4 regions of the Streptomyces sp. CNQ329 genome follow, and region 1 is predicted to be linked to each of the others. Evidence: riboswitches for the same ligand, from Rfam matches in the RefSeq annotation. Region 1 holds a riboswitch; each other region holds the start of a gene.

Region 1 (3,860 bases):
CGGTGACACGCTGACCTGGTCGGAGGAGGGCTGCTATCCCGGCGAGCCGGTCTTCGTGGGGGCGCCGACGGCCGCGCCGGACGCCGCCGGTGAGGATGACGGGGTGGTGCTGTCCGTGGTCCTTGACGCGGCGGCGGGCACCTCGTTCCTGCTGGTGCTGGACGCCAGAACATACGCCGAGTTGGCACGGGCGGAGGTACCGCACGCGGTGCCGTTCGGTCTCCACGGCATGTTCACCGGCCGCCGGCACCCGTGAACCGGGGTTGAGCGTTTCCTTCCCGTGGGCCGGTGTGGCGGGTGCGCTGGGGGGTGCGGTTCACCGGGTGGCTTCTCATGACGGTCTCAGGGGGGCGTGGCAGGGTTGCCGCCATGAACGCCTACGTCAGGAACATCGTGCTGGACTGCGCCGACGCCCGCGAGCTTGCCGACTTCTACACGCAGCTTCTCGGCATGCGGATCATTCGTGAGGACTGGATGGTGATCGCCAAGGACGAAGACAGCTTTCCACGGCTGGCATTCGAGGTAGTCGACGGCTACCGGCCGCCGCTCTGGCCCGACTTCGAGCGTAGGTATCCCCAGCAGATGCACATCTGCTTCGGCGTCGACGATTCCGTGGCCGCGAGTGAGCTGGCGCTGCGGCTCGGGGCCACGCCGCTTTCCGACGTCGGTGGCACGTGTCCGGTGTTCGCCGATCCGGCCGGGCATCCGTTCTGTCTCTGCGGGCCCGGGGAGTAGGTCCCGGGAAAAGGCCGACGGCCCTGGTGTCGGGGGGTCGGCCACCAGGGCCGCCGGCGGTCTCGGTGCGCATCCGGACGCCACGGGGGGAAGGTGCGTACGGACACGCCAGAGACGTGGGAGAGAGGTATATGGGGGCTTGCGGTCTTCCGTGCGGGCAGGTCCGGGTCCCGGCCATCAGGGCCGGGGCGCCGGGCCCGCCGCGTCGGTCAGACCGGGGCGCCGTTGTTGCGCAGCCAGGCGAGGGGGTCCACTGCGTCCCCGCCGCCGGGTCGTACCTCCAGGTGCAGGTGCGGGCCGGTGACGTTGCCCGTGGCGCCTACGCGCCCGATGACGTCGGCGGTCGTGACCTCGCCGGAGGACTGGATGATGGAGGACAGGTGGCAGTACCAGATTTCGGTGCCGTCTTCGAGCGTGAGGACGATGCGGTAGCCGTACGAGCCGGCCCAGCCGGCCTCGGTGATCGTGCCGCCGTGTACGGCCTTGACCGGGGTGCCGGTGGAGGCGGCGAAGTCCTGGCCCGTGTGGCCCGCGGCCCACATGTCGCCGGACTCGCCGAAGCTGGAGGTGAGCGTGTAGTTGGAAAGCGGGGCGACGTAGCTGGCGGCGAGCTTGGCGAGGCGCTCTGCCTCCGCCTTGCGGCGGGCCTCCTCCTCCGCCTTGCGGCGGCGCTCCTCCTCCAGCTTGCGCTGGCGCTCCTCTTCCTCGGCCTTCGCCTCGGCGGCCTCCTCGGCCGCCTGCTTGGCGGCCTCGGCCTCGGCGGCGGCGCGGGCAGAGGCGTCGGCCTCCGCCTGCTGCTGGTCGGCCTGCTGCAGGATGCGTGCCCGCAGGGCCTCGCCGGAGTCGGCGGACTGGGTCGCGGTGTCGGCCCCGGCGTCGCCGGCGTAGCTGACCTGGGTGAGCGGTGCCGTGGTGACGACCGAGTCGGAGGCGGGCTCCTCGCTCGGCATCAGGTCGCCGACGCCCGGCAGGCTCTCCGCGTCCGGGAGCTGCGCGCTGATCTCGCTCGCGACGGCGTTCACCTGGTCGGGCATGGATATCGCGACCGGCGGCTTCTCCTGCGCCGTGGCCATGCTGCCCGCGCCGACGGCGGCGAAGACGCCGACGCCGAGTACGGCGCCGCTGCGGGCCATGCTGCCGCCGCGCTGCTTTGCCAGGCGCCGACGGCCGCGGGACGGAAGGTCGTCCTCGGGAAAGACTTCATCGACCGGGACCGGCTCTTCGACGGCGTAGTCGGCGGGCGCATACCCCTCGGGGGCGTGACCGCCGGACGCATAACCGTCGTAGCCGTACTCGTCATAGCCATGGCCGTAGCCAGGCCCAGGCCTGTAGGACGCCACGAAGGCGTACTCCTTTCCTTCCTTCTCGCCTACCGGGTTAGCTGACGGGTTCGGAGCAGGAAGGTCTCCTACAGGCCGCCTCCTGGCGGAGGTTGGCCCGATTCACCCCAAGGTGGTGGTTCCCCGGTTCCCTAGGTGTTGCCGTTGCTGCAGTTGTTTCGCGTTCGGGATTCGGCGACGGCGCACGGTGCCGCCTCTTGCGGCGGCAGTGACGACCGCGCTGCGTTACCGCACGCTAGCGGACGACGGCGTTCGATTCCAAGTCGTTCCCGTTATTCAGTTGTGCTTTACCGCGGACGATCCGGGCATGTACCAGCGGAAACGGACAAGTTGACGCCTCGGTAACACGGGAAGAAGTCCGGTCGTTAGCTGATCGTGCATCAGTTGTTATGCGGAGGGGCGCTGTTCCGCTACGGAGCGTGTCCGCGCGAGGGCAGCGATGGCGCACTCGAAAACGTCCCGAACGGGGGTACGGAGTACGGGGTACGGGCCGGGCGGGGGCGCGCCTCAGCCGCCCCCGCCGTCAGGAGAGCCGTACCGGGAAGGACTCCAGGTCGTTCTGCGTCAGCACCGGCAGGTTCCGGATCTCCCCCACCGGCACCGCCGGCCGCAGCTCGGGGAAGCGGGCGAAGAGCGCCGGCAGCGCCACCGCCGCCTCCAGCCGCGACAGGGCCGCGCCGGGGCAGATGTGCGGCCCGTGGCCGAAGGTCATGTGGCGGATCGGCGTCGGCCGGGTCACGTCGAAGGCGTCCACGTCCGCCCCGTGGTGCCCGGCGTCGCGCCCGATCGCGCGGTAGGAGATGACGACGCCCTCGCCCTTCTCGATCACCGTGCCGGCGATCTCGATGTCCTCCGTCGCGAACCGCATCAGCAGGTGGGTCACGGGCGGGTCGTAGCGCAGCGCCTCCTCGATCGCCGTCTCCCACGTCACCGTGCCCTCGCGGACCATGGCGAGCTGCTCGGGGTGGCTGAGCAGCCCGCGCACGGTGGTGAGCAGGAGCGTGATCGTGGTCTCGTGCCCGGCGGCGATCATCGACTTCAGGTTGCCGACGACCTCTTCCTCGGTCAGCGGCTCACCGCCCTCGTCGGCGAAGATCAGTGCGCTGGTGAGGTCGTCGGCGGGGGCCGCGGTCTTCTGCCGCACCATCTCCGTGAACACGCGGTCCAGCTCCGCCATCACCGCAAGCCGCTCGTCCTGCGGCGTGAGCATGGAGAAGAACGCCTTCCACAGCCGCATCTGCCGCGGTATCTCCGATTCCGCGACGCCCATGAGCGCGCACACCACCCGCATCGGCAGCGGCTGCGCGAAGACCTCCTTGAGGTCGACGACCCCGTCGCCTTCGGCCGCCGCGGACGCCAGGGCGTCCAGCAGCTCGGCCGTCACCCGCTCGACCACCGGCCGCAGCGCGTCGAGCCGCCGCGGGGTGATGGCCTGCGCCGTCTTGGCGCGCAGCCGCCGGTGCTCGGCGCCGTCGACCGTGAACATCGACCGGCCCGGGTTGACCATCCCGATCAGCGGCCACTCCGCCGTGACCTCGCCCGTCTGCCACAGCCGCCAGGCGCCGATGTCCTTGACCAGCCGGCTGTCGGTGAGCAGTTGCCGCGCCTCCGCGTGCCGTGTGACGGTCCACGCGGGCGCGCCCAGCAGTTCGATCCGGGTGAGCGGGGCGGCGGCGCACAGGTGCGCGGTCTCCCCCGCGAGGTCGCGTACGAGGGGGTCGATGGCCAGCGGCTCGGGGAGGGCCCCGGAGGCGGCGGGGGCGGCGGCGGAGCCGGCGGCGTGCG
Region 2 (3,860 bases), on a different contig from region 1:
CGTACAGCCCCTTCGTCCTCTTCCGGTTCGCCATGCCGGAGCTGCCGGACATGATCTACACCGAGTACCTCACCGGCGCCGTCTACCTCGACGGCCGGCACGAGGTGGCCACACACCTCGCCGCCCTGGACCACATGGCGGCCCAGGCGGCGACGGCACCACGCACGAAGGACGTCCTCCGGGACTTCCGCAAGGAGCTGTGAATGGAACGCATCTACAACGGCATGCCGGCCGAGGACCTCGGCACCGAGGGCTGGCACAAGCCGTGGAGCGGCGGCAACGGCGGCAACTGCGTCGAGGCCATGAAACTCAAGGACGGCCGGATAGCGGTACGGCACTCGGCCCACCCCGACGGCCCCGCCCTCATCTACACCCCCGGTGAGATGGACGCCTTCATCGAGGGCGCCAAGGCGGGCGCAGCGGACTTCCTGCTCTCGCGGAGCTCGGCGTGACCGCGCCCGGCGCCGTGCCCGCACACCGACTGCGGTGCCACCCGGTCCACTCGCCGTCCGGGCCGGACGGCGAGCCCATCCCGGCGAACGGGGGTGTGGCCCGCATGCGCTGACGTGGGCCACCGGCCGGGAGCACAGTGAGGGAGGGGACACCCCGGGGGGGTCCCCTCCCTCGGCGTTCGCGGGCCGCTCCCGCGCAAAGCCGCTGCGCGGCCCGGCACATGAAATTCCAGGAATCATGAACCGTGGGTGTACGCGGCGCTGCCTTCCGCGACGTATCGGCGTACGGTATGCCCCCGATGGCTCTCATCAGCCACCCGGGGAGGCCCACGATGAGCGCATCTCCACCCCCGTCCCCACGCGCCGCCACGACGGGCACGGCGCGGGCGGTCCGTGTCGGGGTGCTGCTCCCCAGGCTGCCGGAGGAGCCCGCCGACTGGCTCGCGGAGTGCGCGGCGTACGACTCCGCCGGCGCCGACGCACTGTGGCTGGACGGCGGTCCGGACCCGGCACACGACGTGCTCGCGCTCGCCGCCGCCCTGGCCACCGCCACGAGCCGGGCGAGGCTCGTCGTCGCGCTGCCCGACAGCGTCCCGCAGGCCGCCCTGCTGGCCCGGGCGCTGGCCACCGTCGTGCTGCTCAGCAGCGGCCGGCTCGCGCTCGCCGCCGGCTCCCGGCGGTGCGCCGAACTCGTCGCCGTGGCCCCGACGGTGCCCGCCTTCCGCCGGCTCGCGCCCGCCGGTCCCGGGTACGAGGAGCCGGGCGCCGGGCGGTGGACCCCGGTGACGGCGCCGGCCGACCCCGACGCCTGGCAGGCCGCGCTCGCCGCCGCCGCGGAGCGCGGGGTGCACGGCCTCGTCGTACCGGCCGGGCAGCCTCTTCTGGAGGCGCTGCACCGGGAATGCACGGGTAACCGTCCCACGCGCCCCAGCCGTCCCAGGCGTGCACGCGCCGCCACGGAACGTCAGACTACGCGTGGATCCTCGTGATCCGCTTGTGATCTGACGTTCGATCTCCTAGTGTCCGTGACGTTCGCAGACGCGAGCGCCGCGCTCCGGTACGCCGAATCCTGCCCGTCGGAGCCCGGAACCGTCGTCCCCACCGCCGTTCGGGCAGGAGCGGGGGAACCACTTCTCCGTCGGCCGGAGGCACGGTGGCAGGACCGCACCGGACTCCCCGACTCGGGGTGAAGCCGCACCGCACGACGCGGCCGGGCAACTCCAGCCCGAACCCGACAGCTCACTTCGCAGGCGTCGGAGAAAGAGCGAGCCACCATGGCCGGAACCGGCACCCGGCGCGCGCCCAAGTCGCGCTCCACCCGCCGCTACGCCGCCGCCGCGGGAGTGGGCATAGCCCTGCCCGTCGCCGGCAGTCTCGCGGCGACCGCCGCGCACGCCTACACGGTCGAGAAGGGCGACACCCTCTCGGAGATCGCCGAGGACAACGGCTTCGGGCCCGACTGGCAGAAGTTGTACGAGGCCAACAAGGAAGCCATCGGGGACAATCCCCACCTGATCCTCCCGGGCCAGGAGCTGGACCTGGGCGGGGACAAGGCGGAGAGCAAGCCCGCCGAGGCCGACCGGACGGCCGCCAAGAGCGAGAAGAAGCAGCAGCGTTACCTCCAGCACACCGTCGGCGCCGGCGACACGCTGGCCAAGATCGCCGCGGAGTACGACGTGCCCGGCGGCTGGCAGCGGGTGTACGTCGACAACGAGAAGGCCATCGGTGACAACCCGGCCGCACTGAAGGTCGGCACCGAGCTGCGGGTCGACACCCAGGGCGGCAAGGTCGGCAAGTCCATCGATCCGAACGGCTCGTCGTCCGCCGGGAGTTCCGGGGGCGCCACCGAGGCGTCGCAGGCGAGTGTCCCGACCACCGAGTCCGGCATCCAGGCGGCGGCGCGGGAGATCGTACCCGCGGACCAGTTCACCTGCTTCAGCAACATCGTGGAGCGGGAGAGCGGCTGGGACCACACCGCGACCAACCCCAGCTCCGGCGCGTACGGTCTGATGCAGGCACTGCCGGGCGACAAGATGGCCTCGGCCGGTGCCGACTGGCGCACCAACCCGGTCACCCAGATCAAGTGGGGCCTGGACTACATGAACGACCGCTACGGCAGCCCGTGCGGCGCCTGGGAGTTCTGGCAGGCCAACAACTGGTACTGACGCCCGGGGCCCCGGGCCCGCGGTGAGTCTCCTGCCGCCCCGTCGCGCGGATCCCACCGTGCGGCGGGGCGCACCCGTGGACGGACCCGGTGTACGGGCTACGCCCCGGCCGCCCGCTCCGTCGCCGACCGCTCGGGCGACGGCGGGGGTTCGGTCGCGGGTGCCGCGGACAGCTCGGCCAGGTCCCGCGCCGCCTGGGCGAGGAGCCGGTGCATCGCCGACTCCGCGGCGTCGGGGTCCCCGGCGCGTATCGCCTCCAGCACGGCGCGGTGACCCGGCACGGGATCCTGCGGGTGGTGTCCGGGGCCGTGCACCAGGCGGTCGCGAGCGGCCAGTCCGCTGGTGATGACCAGATCCATGCGCTCCAGCAGCTCGTTGTGCGAGGCGGCCAGCAGGGCGCGGTGGAACGCGAGGTCCGCCGCGACGGCGCCGGCCGCCGCGTCCCGCGCGCCGGCCATCGCGGCGAGCGCCGCGTCCAGGGCGGTCAGGTCCGCCGCGGTGCGGCGCACCGCGGCGAGCCTCACCGCCGCCGGCTCGACGATGCCGCGCACCTCGTCCAGGTCGCGCAGCAGCGGGGAGGCGGCCCGCGCGGCGGCGCCCTCGCCCTGCTGCCGGCCCGCGGTCTCGAAGCGCCAGCGCAGCACGTCGGCGTCGAGGAGATGCCAGTCGGCGCGCGGCCGGACGAACGTGCCGCGCTTCTGCCGGGCATCGACGAGTCCCTTGGCCGCCAGCACCTTCAGCGACTCGCGCAGCGCGGTGAGGCTGACGCCCAGCTCACTCTGGAGTGCGGCGAGGTCGAGGGTCGCGCCCTCGGCGATCTCGCCGCTGAGAACGCGGTGCGCGAGCGTCTCCACCGTCTGCCCGTGCACCCCGCGACGGGCGTAACCCGACATGGCCGCTCGCTCCTCCCTCACGTTCCTGCTCCCGTGGACCGGCGCCCTCCGGCGCGTCCGTTTCAGGCGGATGACTTTACGACGCTCCAGCCGCCGTCGACGACCAGGCTCGCGCCGGTGACGTAGGACGCCTCGGGCGAGGCGAGAAAGGCGACGGCGGAAGCCACCTCCTCCGGCGCTCCCAGCCGCCCGGCCGCGGTCTGCGCCGCGCTGGCATGGCGGTCCGCTTCGGGGACACGGTCCCACAGCCGGGTGAGCACCGGGCCGGGCAGCACCGTGTTCACCCGTACCGAAGGGCCGTACTCGACGGCGAGCTGGCCGGCCAGCGACAGCAGCCCGCCCTTGGCGGC
Region 3 (3,860 bases), on a different contig from region 1:
TGGCGAACTGCGGCGAGACCAGCTCGCTGTACCGCGCCCACCAACTCGCCCCCTTACTCCCCCGGGCAGCCTCCTCCATCTCGGCCACCAGCTCAGGGTCGTCGACACCGTAGAGGTGCAGCATCGCCCTGAGATCAGTGACCGACACGCTGACCGTGGCCATCTCGATGCGGATCACCTTGGACAGGGACCAGTCGAGCTCGTCAGCGGCCTGGCGCTGCGTCAGCCCGGCCTTGCCGCGCGCCCTGCGCAGCTCCTGGCGTAGCTTGCGGCGATTGAGGCTGGGGTCCGCTGCCTGGGACATGTTGCTCCTCGGGTGACATGAAGCGTAGGTATGGTAGCTGTCAGCCGGAGGCTGATCGCGCCTAGCTGTCCGAGACTGGTCAATTGGACTCTATCATTATGACACATGTCATTCGTGCGGTGGCGCTTCGGCACCTTCGGAGATTGGTCCAGAGGACTCTGGTCCGGAGGGGGAGCCGCGCCGACCTGGGTGCGGGTGGGTCGGCCTGCGCGGATAGCGTGTACCTCACGCTATCCGCGCAGGGAGGACGACCCATGACCGGCGAACTGCTCGCGCGTGCGCGCGACGTGCTGCGTGCACACCCCGTCGTCGACGGGCACAACGACCTTCCCTGGGCCCTGCGCGAGCAGGTGACGTACGACATCGACCGGCGCGACATCGCCGTCGACCAGAGCGGGCGGCTGCACACCGACATCCCGCGGCTGCGGGCCGGCGGGGTGGGGGCGCAGTTCTGGTCCGTGTACGTGAGTACGGAGCTGGCCGGGGACGCTGCCGTGAGCGCGTGTCTGGAGCAGATCGACGTGGTGCGGCAGCTCGTCGACCGCTACCCGGGTGAGCTGCGGCTCGCCGTGACCGCCGACGAGGTGGAGGCGGCGCGGGCCGACGGGCGGATCGCCTCGCTGATGGGGGCCGAGGGTGGGCACTCCATCGCCAACTCACTGGCCACCCTGCGCGCCCTGCACCGTCTCGGCGTGCGGTACATGACGCTCACGCACAACGACAACACCGACTGGGCCGACTCCGCCACCGACGAGCCGCGGCACGGCGGGCTCACCGCGTTCGGCGAGGAGGTGGTGCGCGAGATGAACCGGGTCGGCATGCTCGTCGATCTCTCCCACGTCGCTCCGGCCACCATGCGGCACGCGCTGCGCGTCACGGAGGCGCCGGTGGTTTTCTCCCATTCGTCCGCGCGTGCCCTGTGTGACCACCCGCGCAACATTCCCGATGATGTGCTGGCCATGCTTCCCGGCAACGGCGGTGTGGCGATGGCCACGTTCGTGCCGAAGTTCGTCCTGCCCGCCGCCGTGGAGTGGACCTCGGAGGCGGACGAGCACATGCGGGCCCGGGGCCTGGACCCGTTCGGCGCGGACGACGAAGCGGTCCGTGTGCGGCGTGCGTTCGAGGAGGCGAATCCGCGGCCGGAGGCGACGGCCGCGACCGTGGCGGATCATCTGGATCATATGCGTGAAGTGGCTGGAATCGAACATATCGGTATCGGCGGCGACTTCGACGGCACGCCGTTCACCCCCGCCGACCTCGCCGACGTGGCCGGTTATCCGCATCTCGTCGCCGAGCTGCTGCACCGGGGCTGGTCGGAAGAAGACCTGGCCAGGCTGTTGTGGGGCAACGCGCTGCGGGTGTTGCGCGACGCCGAGGCGGCGGCGCGCGAAGTGGCGGCGCGGCGCGGCCCGTCGATCGCCACCATCGAACAGCTCGACGGTCCTCCGGGTGCCCCGGAGTGAGCAAAGTGACGTATGTCACTCACAGAATTCTCCTCTCATGGGGCCATGTGTCCGACTCCTCTGCTATCGACAAGTCTCCACCGGCAAGGGGTAATTGAGGAGCGGCGCCGGATGCGGCGATTGTCGGGCTGATTCCGATGTGACGTGGGGAACGGCCTTGATGACGTTTCACAGCTTGTTCTGTTTTCGGCTGTGTGTTTACGGTGCTCGCCGTGCTCGCTCCACCGATGCGGGTACCTCGTCGCCGTAACGCCGAATCCTGTCGGCGGCGACGGGCAGGCACTTCAGCTTTCACGGCAGGAGCGGGGGACCCAGGTAAGTGCCGGAACGTGCGCAGGCATGGGACGGCTTGGGGTGAAGCCATGCTCCGCATGGCCGGGCATCTCCAGCTCGAACCCGACAGCTCACCTCGCAGGCGTCGGAGAGGAGCATGTCCATGTCCGCACGCGGACGTCACCGTCGCCTGGGCCGGATAGCCCGGGGCCGCAGGGCCCTCATCGTCTCCGCCGGCAGCGCCGGCGTCGCCCTTCCGCTCATCGCCGGCGGCCACGCCCAGGCCGCCTCCGTCGACACCTGGGACCGCGTGGCCCAGTGCGAGAGCGGCGGCGACTGGAGCATCAACACCGGTAACGGCTTCTACGGCGGCCTGCAGTTCGTGCAGAGCACCTGGGAGGGCTACGGCGGCACCCAGTACGCGCCGCGCGCCGACCAGGCCACCAAGGAGCAGCAGATCGAGATCGCCGAGAAGGTGCTCGCCTCGCAGGGCCCCGGCGCCTGGCCGGTCTGCTCCGTCCAGGCCGGGCTCACCCAGGGCGGCCCCGCCCCGGACCTCTCCACCGGCGGCGGCGAGGAGGCCCGGCAGGAGAGCGGGCCCGAGACGCAGCCCGCGAAGGACGAGGCCCCGAAGCAGGAGCGGACACCGGAGAAGAAGCCGGAGAAGAAGTACGAGAACCCCGGCGACTACACCGTCGTCTCCGGCGACACCCTGTGGGACATCGCCCGCAAGCACGGCATCGCGGGCGGCTGGCAGTCGATCTACGAGGGCAACAAGGACGTCATCGGCGACGACCCGGACCTGATCTTCCCCGGTCAGAAGTACGAGTTCGACGGTGGCGAAGAGGTCACCCTGGAGGAGCCGGAGGCGCCGGCCGAGCAGTCCGCGACGCAGCAGGACGAGCCGGCGGCCGAGGAGCAGCAGGCGGAGGAGCAGCCCGCCGAGGCCGCTCCGGCGGGCGGGTTCTCCGCCCCGGTCGACGCCGGCCTGTCCACCGCGTACCGGGCCGCGGGCGGCTCGTGGTCCAGCGGTTACCACACCGGTGTCGACTTCTCCGCCGGCTCCGGCACCCCGGTCAAGGCCGTCTCCTCCGGCACCGTCGTCAAGGCGGGCAACGGCGCCGACGGCGGCGCGTACGGCATCGCCGTCGTGATCAAGCACGACGACGGCCACTACAGCCAGTACGCCCACCTGTCGTCCACCTCGGTGAGCGTGGGCCAGAGCGTGGGCGCCGGCGAGCAGATCGGCCTGTCCGGCTCCACCGGCAACTCCACCGGGCCGCACCTGCACTTCGAGGTGCGCACCAGCCCGGACTACGGTTCGGACATCGACCCGGTCGCGTACCTGCGCGACAACGGCGTCACCGTCTGAGGATCCCCCGTATGGCGCGGCCCTCCGTTTCCGGCGGAACGGGGGGCCGCGCCGTACGCCGTCCGCGGCCCGCGGTCCGAGGGGCCGGCCCGCCGGGCCCGGCGCCGCCCGGTCCCGGGCTACGCCGCCGGGCGGCCCATGGCGCGGAAGGTCCAGCCCGCGGCGCGCCACGGCGCCGGGTCGAGGGTGTTGCGGCCGTCGATCAGGTGCGGCCGGGAGACGACCGTCGCCAGATGCGCGGGGTCGAGCGTGCGGAACTCCGGCCACTCGGTGAGGTGGAGCACGATGTCGGCGCCGCGCAGCGCGTCCTCCGCCGACGCGGCGTAGCCCAGGGTGGGGAAGACCCGGCGGGCGTTGTCCGTGCCCTTGGGGTCGTGGACGGTGACCTGGCCGCCCTGGAGGTGGATCTGTCCGGCGACGTTGAGTGCGGGGGAGTCGCGTACGTCGT
Region 4 (3,860 bases), on a different contig from region 1:
TGACCGGCGGCTCGTTCGGCGAGGCCAATTACCTCATGCTGCGCACGACCCATCTGCAGGGTGTGAGTGTCGTACGCCCAGCCGGATGATCCGTGCACCCACCCGTGCGGACCTTCCCGGAACAACCGCAGAACCAGCAGAGAGAACAGAGGCCCCATGACAGTCCGCATCCTGCGTGCACGCACCAGTTGTGCCCCGGTCACGCTACTGCAACGCCTCGGCGACCACGAGGATTTCCCCACCCATGCCCCGGACGTCCTCTCCGTCACGCCCTGCGGCGAAGGACATACCTCCTGGCAACTGGCCTTCCGTACTGCCACCGTCCACTGGGTCCAACAGGAAAAGATGGAGACCGGCGGTCTCACCTTCCAGCAGACCACAGGAGACTTCATCGCCCTGAACGGCGCCTGGAAGGTCGTTCCCGACGCCCCCCGGGGCTCCTCGTCGCCTCACGGCAGCGAGGTGACGTACGAGGTGAGTTTCCGCACCAGTGTCGCTCACCTGGCCGGGGCCATCGACCCGGTCATCGGCCGGGTGCTGCTCCGCTCGGCGTTCGCCATACTGACCGGCCTGGCCGCACCGACAGAACTGCTGTCGGGCGGAGAGTACCTGCACGACCTTCCTCCCGCGGCCTGAGCACAGTGGACTCGACGGTGATCTGTGTGCCCGACGACCGGGGCCGTTGGCCGTTCCCCTCTGCGAGGTGTGTCCAGCAGGCGGCTGATCTGCGGTTGTGGGTGGTCAGCGCCTGGCGGCCGCCAGGCGTCCTTCGACGGCGATCTTCAAGGCGTTCAGGAGCGCTTCCAGCGCCTCGGCCGGCATCGGCGGCCTTTGCCGGTGGGATCCGGCGACATCAGCGCCGTGTAGACGCAGAGGCACTGCAAGGAGACGGCCCGCGGCGGCCTCGCGGTCAACGTGGTGGAGTGCTGACAACCTCCGTCCCGGGCCGCGGTGTTACGCCTTCGCCAGCCCTCCTGGCCGAAGAGCCCGCCGGCCCGTCCGGGCTTCGGCGGCGGAGTCGGCGGGCCGCCCCGCTTCGGGTCGCGAACCTACCGGATGCCCCCTGTGCCACATTGTGCCCTATTTGATTGATTCGCACTTATCGCCCCTTCATGCCCTCCTTGCCGGTCGGACCCTCCCGCATCCGGTGACGCGAATCACGCCCCGCCGCGGGCGCCGGCAGCGGAATTCACAGTTTCCTTATCTGGAACGCGAGTTGTGGTGCTCTCCGCTTCGGCGGCGGCACTCCTCCGGCCACGGAGGCGGTCTCGTATGGACCGGACGAGTTCCGCGGCTTGTCCGAATCGAAAAGACATGCTTAAGTCTGCGCCAGTCGGATGGACGCCGAATCCTGCCGCCATCCGGAAACCGTTCCCTAACCACATACGGCAGGAGCGGGGGACCCATAGGTAAGTCGCCGGTCCGGATTCCGGAACGGCTTGGGGTGAAGTCGCACCGTCGTGCGGCCGGGCATCTCCTGCCCGAACCCGACAGCTCACCTCGCAGGCGCAGGAGGAGAAACACCCATGTCTGCAAGAGGTAAGCATCGCCGTCCCAAGCTGCGCCTGACCGGCCGTGGTGTCGCTTTCGCCGGTGTCAGCGGCGTCGCGATCGCCCTCCCGCTGATCGGCGCGTCCGCGGCCTCCGCGGCCGGGTCCGCCCCGGCCTCCGCTCACCAGGCCGGTGTACGCGCCGAGGCTCCTGCGACCGGTACCGCCAAGGCGGAGGCGACCACCTATGCCGTGGTCGCCGGAGATTCCCTGTCGAAGATTGCCGACGAGCAAGGCGTGCGCGGCGGCTGGCAGAAGTTGTACGAAGACAATCGCGAAGCCGTGGGCGGCAACCCGGACTTCATCCTCCCGGGCCTTGAACTCGTGATAGGCGGCAAGGCCGAGCCGGCGAAATCCGGCTCGGCAGACAAGGCGGCCACGGCGTCCCTCGAAAGCTACCCGGACAACCTCGACGGCTGGATCAGGGAGTCGCTGGCCATCATGGCCGAGCACGGCATCCCCGGTACGTACGAGGGTATTCACCGCAACATCATCCGCGAGTCCGGGGGCGACCCGCAGGCCATCAACAACTGGGACTCCAATGCCGCGGCGGGCACGCCTTCCAAGGGTCTGCTCCAGGTCATCGCTCCCACCTTCGAGGCTTACCACGTGCCCGGTACCTCGACCGACAGCTTCGACCCGGTCGCCAACATCACCGCCGCCTGCAATTACGCAGCCGACCGGTACGGGTCGATCGACAACGTCTACGGTCCGTACTGACAAACGGGGAGCGCCGGCGTTCCCACCGGCGCTCTCCGCTTCGGCGGTGGCGTCACCGCTCACCTGCCCCGGTCCGGCCGTTCCGGGCCGGGGTGGGAGCGCCAGTCGCCCAGTTCGTCGAGCGTGATGACGTACTCGTGCCCGTACACCTCTTCGAGGAAGGGCAGCGGGTTGTGCTCGCCGTCGTCGATGAACTCGCCGCTCCAGGTGGTGAACCAGCTCCAGTCCGCCTCGTAGGCCCGCAGCAGGTCCGGGTCGGGAATGGAGCCCGTCTCGGTCATCGCGACGAGCTTCCTGTCGCCGACGAGGTCGACGAGCTTGTCGTACGTGCCGCTGGCGGGGCCGTGGTCGCCGATCGGGGGGTAGGTGTCGGCGCTGATGACGTCGACGACGTCGTCGCCGGGGTACCAGGCCGGGTCGACGGAGTTCCACACCCAGATGAGGTTGTGCAGCCCGTGGTGGCCGGTCATGCGCTCGTACATCAGCCGCCACAGCTCCTTGGCCGGCTCGGGGCCCTTGGCGCCCCACCAGAACCAGCCGCCCTCGGCCTCGTGCAGCGGGCGCCAGAGCACCGGGACGCCCGCGTCCTGCAGCCGCTTCAGCTCCACCGCGATGGCGTCGATGTCACGCAGCAGCAGTGCGTACTCCTCGGACGCGGGGTCGGCGAGCGCGGCGGCCACGTCGAAGGTCGTCGCGTCCGTGTAGAACCCGCGCCACCACTCCTTGCCGGGTTCGTCGATGAGGCCGGCGGGGGCGTTCCAGTGCCAGACGAACGTGGTGATGCCGCCGCGTTCGTCCCAGGCGAGGGCGTTTTCGACCTCGGTGGAGGTGGTGCCGCGCTCGACCCGGCTGGGCGAGTAGTCCATCATGTCGTGCCCGGCCACGGCCGGAGCGCGGCCGACGTTCTCCTCCAGCCAGCGGAGGGAGGCCGTGTCCTGCTGGCCGCTGAGGATGTGCTCGCCGTAGCCCGCGGTGAGGTAGCTCAGCAGCGCCCGGGCCGCGGGGGTGGCCTGCAGGTCGACGGGGACGCCGGAGACCTGGTGCGGCGGGCGGGGCTCGCTCGGGCTGAGGCTGACGGCGTCGATCTCGTACCAGCCCCAGTTGTTCACGATCGTGATCGTGTCGGGGCCCTCCCCCAGCATCACCCTGCCCGCGGCCACGGTGCTGAAGGTGTCGGTGGCGGCGAGGGTGACGTCGCCCGCGCCCTCGCCGTTGAGCCGGAGCGACGCGACCTTCTGCCCGTACGGGGCGCGGTAGTGGATCGTGAGGTCGTGGAGCCCGGCCGGGCCGTCGGGGACGGTGAGGGTGACGGAGTCCTCGGCCGCGTCGAAGCCGGTGACGTAGCCGGTACCGGAGTAGCCGGACGCGGAGGACTCGACGACGGTGCCGTTCAGCTGGCCGTCCTCGGCCTCGTAGACGACGGGCTGGGCACGGGTGCCGGGCTCGTCCGCCGCGGCCTCGTGGCCCGTATTCGCCGAGAGAAGGGCCGCCAGAAGGGCGGTCAGAACGAGGAGCGCCAGTGCGGGCGTGCGGCGAAGTGGGGGGTGGCTCACCGGAGGTCTCCTGGTGGGGTATCGGGCGTGGGGGCGT

The links. Region 1 has a riboswitch for cyclic di-AMP ahead of I003_RS0125675 (peptidoglycan DD-metalloendopeptidase family protein). Riboswitches for the same ligand answer to the same signal wherever they lie in the genome.
Positions count from the first base shown of each region.
Region 2: another riboswitch for cyclic di-AMP. It lies ahead of I003_RS0100660 (aggregation-promoting factor C-terminal-like domain-containing protein); the one in region 1 lies ahead of I003_RS0125675 (peptidoglycan DD-metalloendopeptidase family protein).
Region 3: another riboswitch for cyclic di-AMP. It lies ahead of I003_RS0123695 (transglycosylase family protein); the one in region 1 lies ahead of I003_RS0125675 (peptidoglycan DD-metalloendopeptidase family protein).
Region 4: another riboswitch for cyclic di-AMP. It lies ahead of I003_RS0113890 (LysM peptidoglycan-binding domain-containing protein); the one in region 1 lies ahead of I003_RS0125675 (peptidoglycan DD-metalloendopeptidase family protein).

Region 1 is NZ_AXVU01000050.1:25,532-29,391, forward strand. Features, by position in the region: gene I003_RS0125665 (carotenoid oxygenase family protein) at 1-256, shown strand, start outside; gene I003_RS0125670 (VOC family protein) at 370-735, shown strand; gene I003_RS0125675 (peptidoglycan DD-metalloendopeptidase family protein) at 945-2,075, opposite strand; cyclic di-AMP (ydaO/yuaA leader) riboswitch at 2,087-2,229, opposite strand; gene I003_RS0125680 (cytochrome P450) at 2,599-3,860, opposite strand, start outside.
Region 2 is NZ_AXVU01000001.1:135,094-138,953, reverse strand. Features, by position in the region: gene I003_RS0100675 (Scr1 family TA system antitoxin-like transcriptional regulator) at 1-203, shown strand, start outside; gene I003_RS0100670 (DUF397 domain-containing protein) at 204-452, shown strand; gene I003_RS0100665 (LLM class flavin-dependent oxidoreductase) at 785-1,441, shown strand; cyclic di-AMP (ydaO/yuaA leader) riboswitch at 1,545-1,720, shown strand; gene I003_RS0100660 (aggregation-promoting factor C-terminal-like domain-containing protein) at 1,727-2,617, shown strand; gene I003_RS0100655 (FCD domain-containing protein) at 2,716-3,510, opposite strand; gene I003_RS0100650 (SDR family oxidoreductase) at 3,573-3,860, opposite strand, start outside.
Region 3 is NZ_AXVU01000040.1:56,457-60,316, forward strand. Features, by position in the region: gene I003_RS0123685 (Scr1 family TA system antitoxin-like transcriptional regulator) at 1-304, opposite strand, end outside; gene I003_RS0123690 (dipeptidase) at 559-1,767, shown strand; cyclic di-AMP (ydaO/yuaA leader) riboswitch at 2,008-2,200, shown strand; gene I003_RS0123695 (transglycosylase family protein) at 2,204-3,412, shown strand; partial or broken gene I003_RS0123700 (nucleotide sugar dehydrogenase) at 3,532-3,860, opposite strand, start outside.
Region 4 is NZ_AXVU01000017.1:103,300-107,159, forward strand. Features, by position in the region: gene I003_RS0113870 (aldehyde dehydrogenase family protein) at 1-89, shown strand, start outside; gene I003_RS34810 (SRPBCC family protein) at 157-636, shown strand; cyclic di-AMP (ydaO/yuaA leader) riboswitch at 1,363-1,523, shown strand; gene I003_RS0113890 (LysM peptidoglycan-binding domain-containing protein) at 1,527-2,270, shown strand; gene I003_RS0113895 (glycosyl hydrolase) at 2,330-3,823, opposite strand.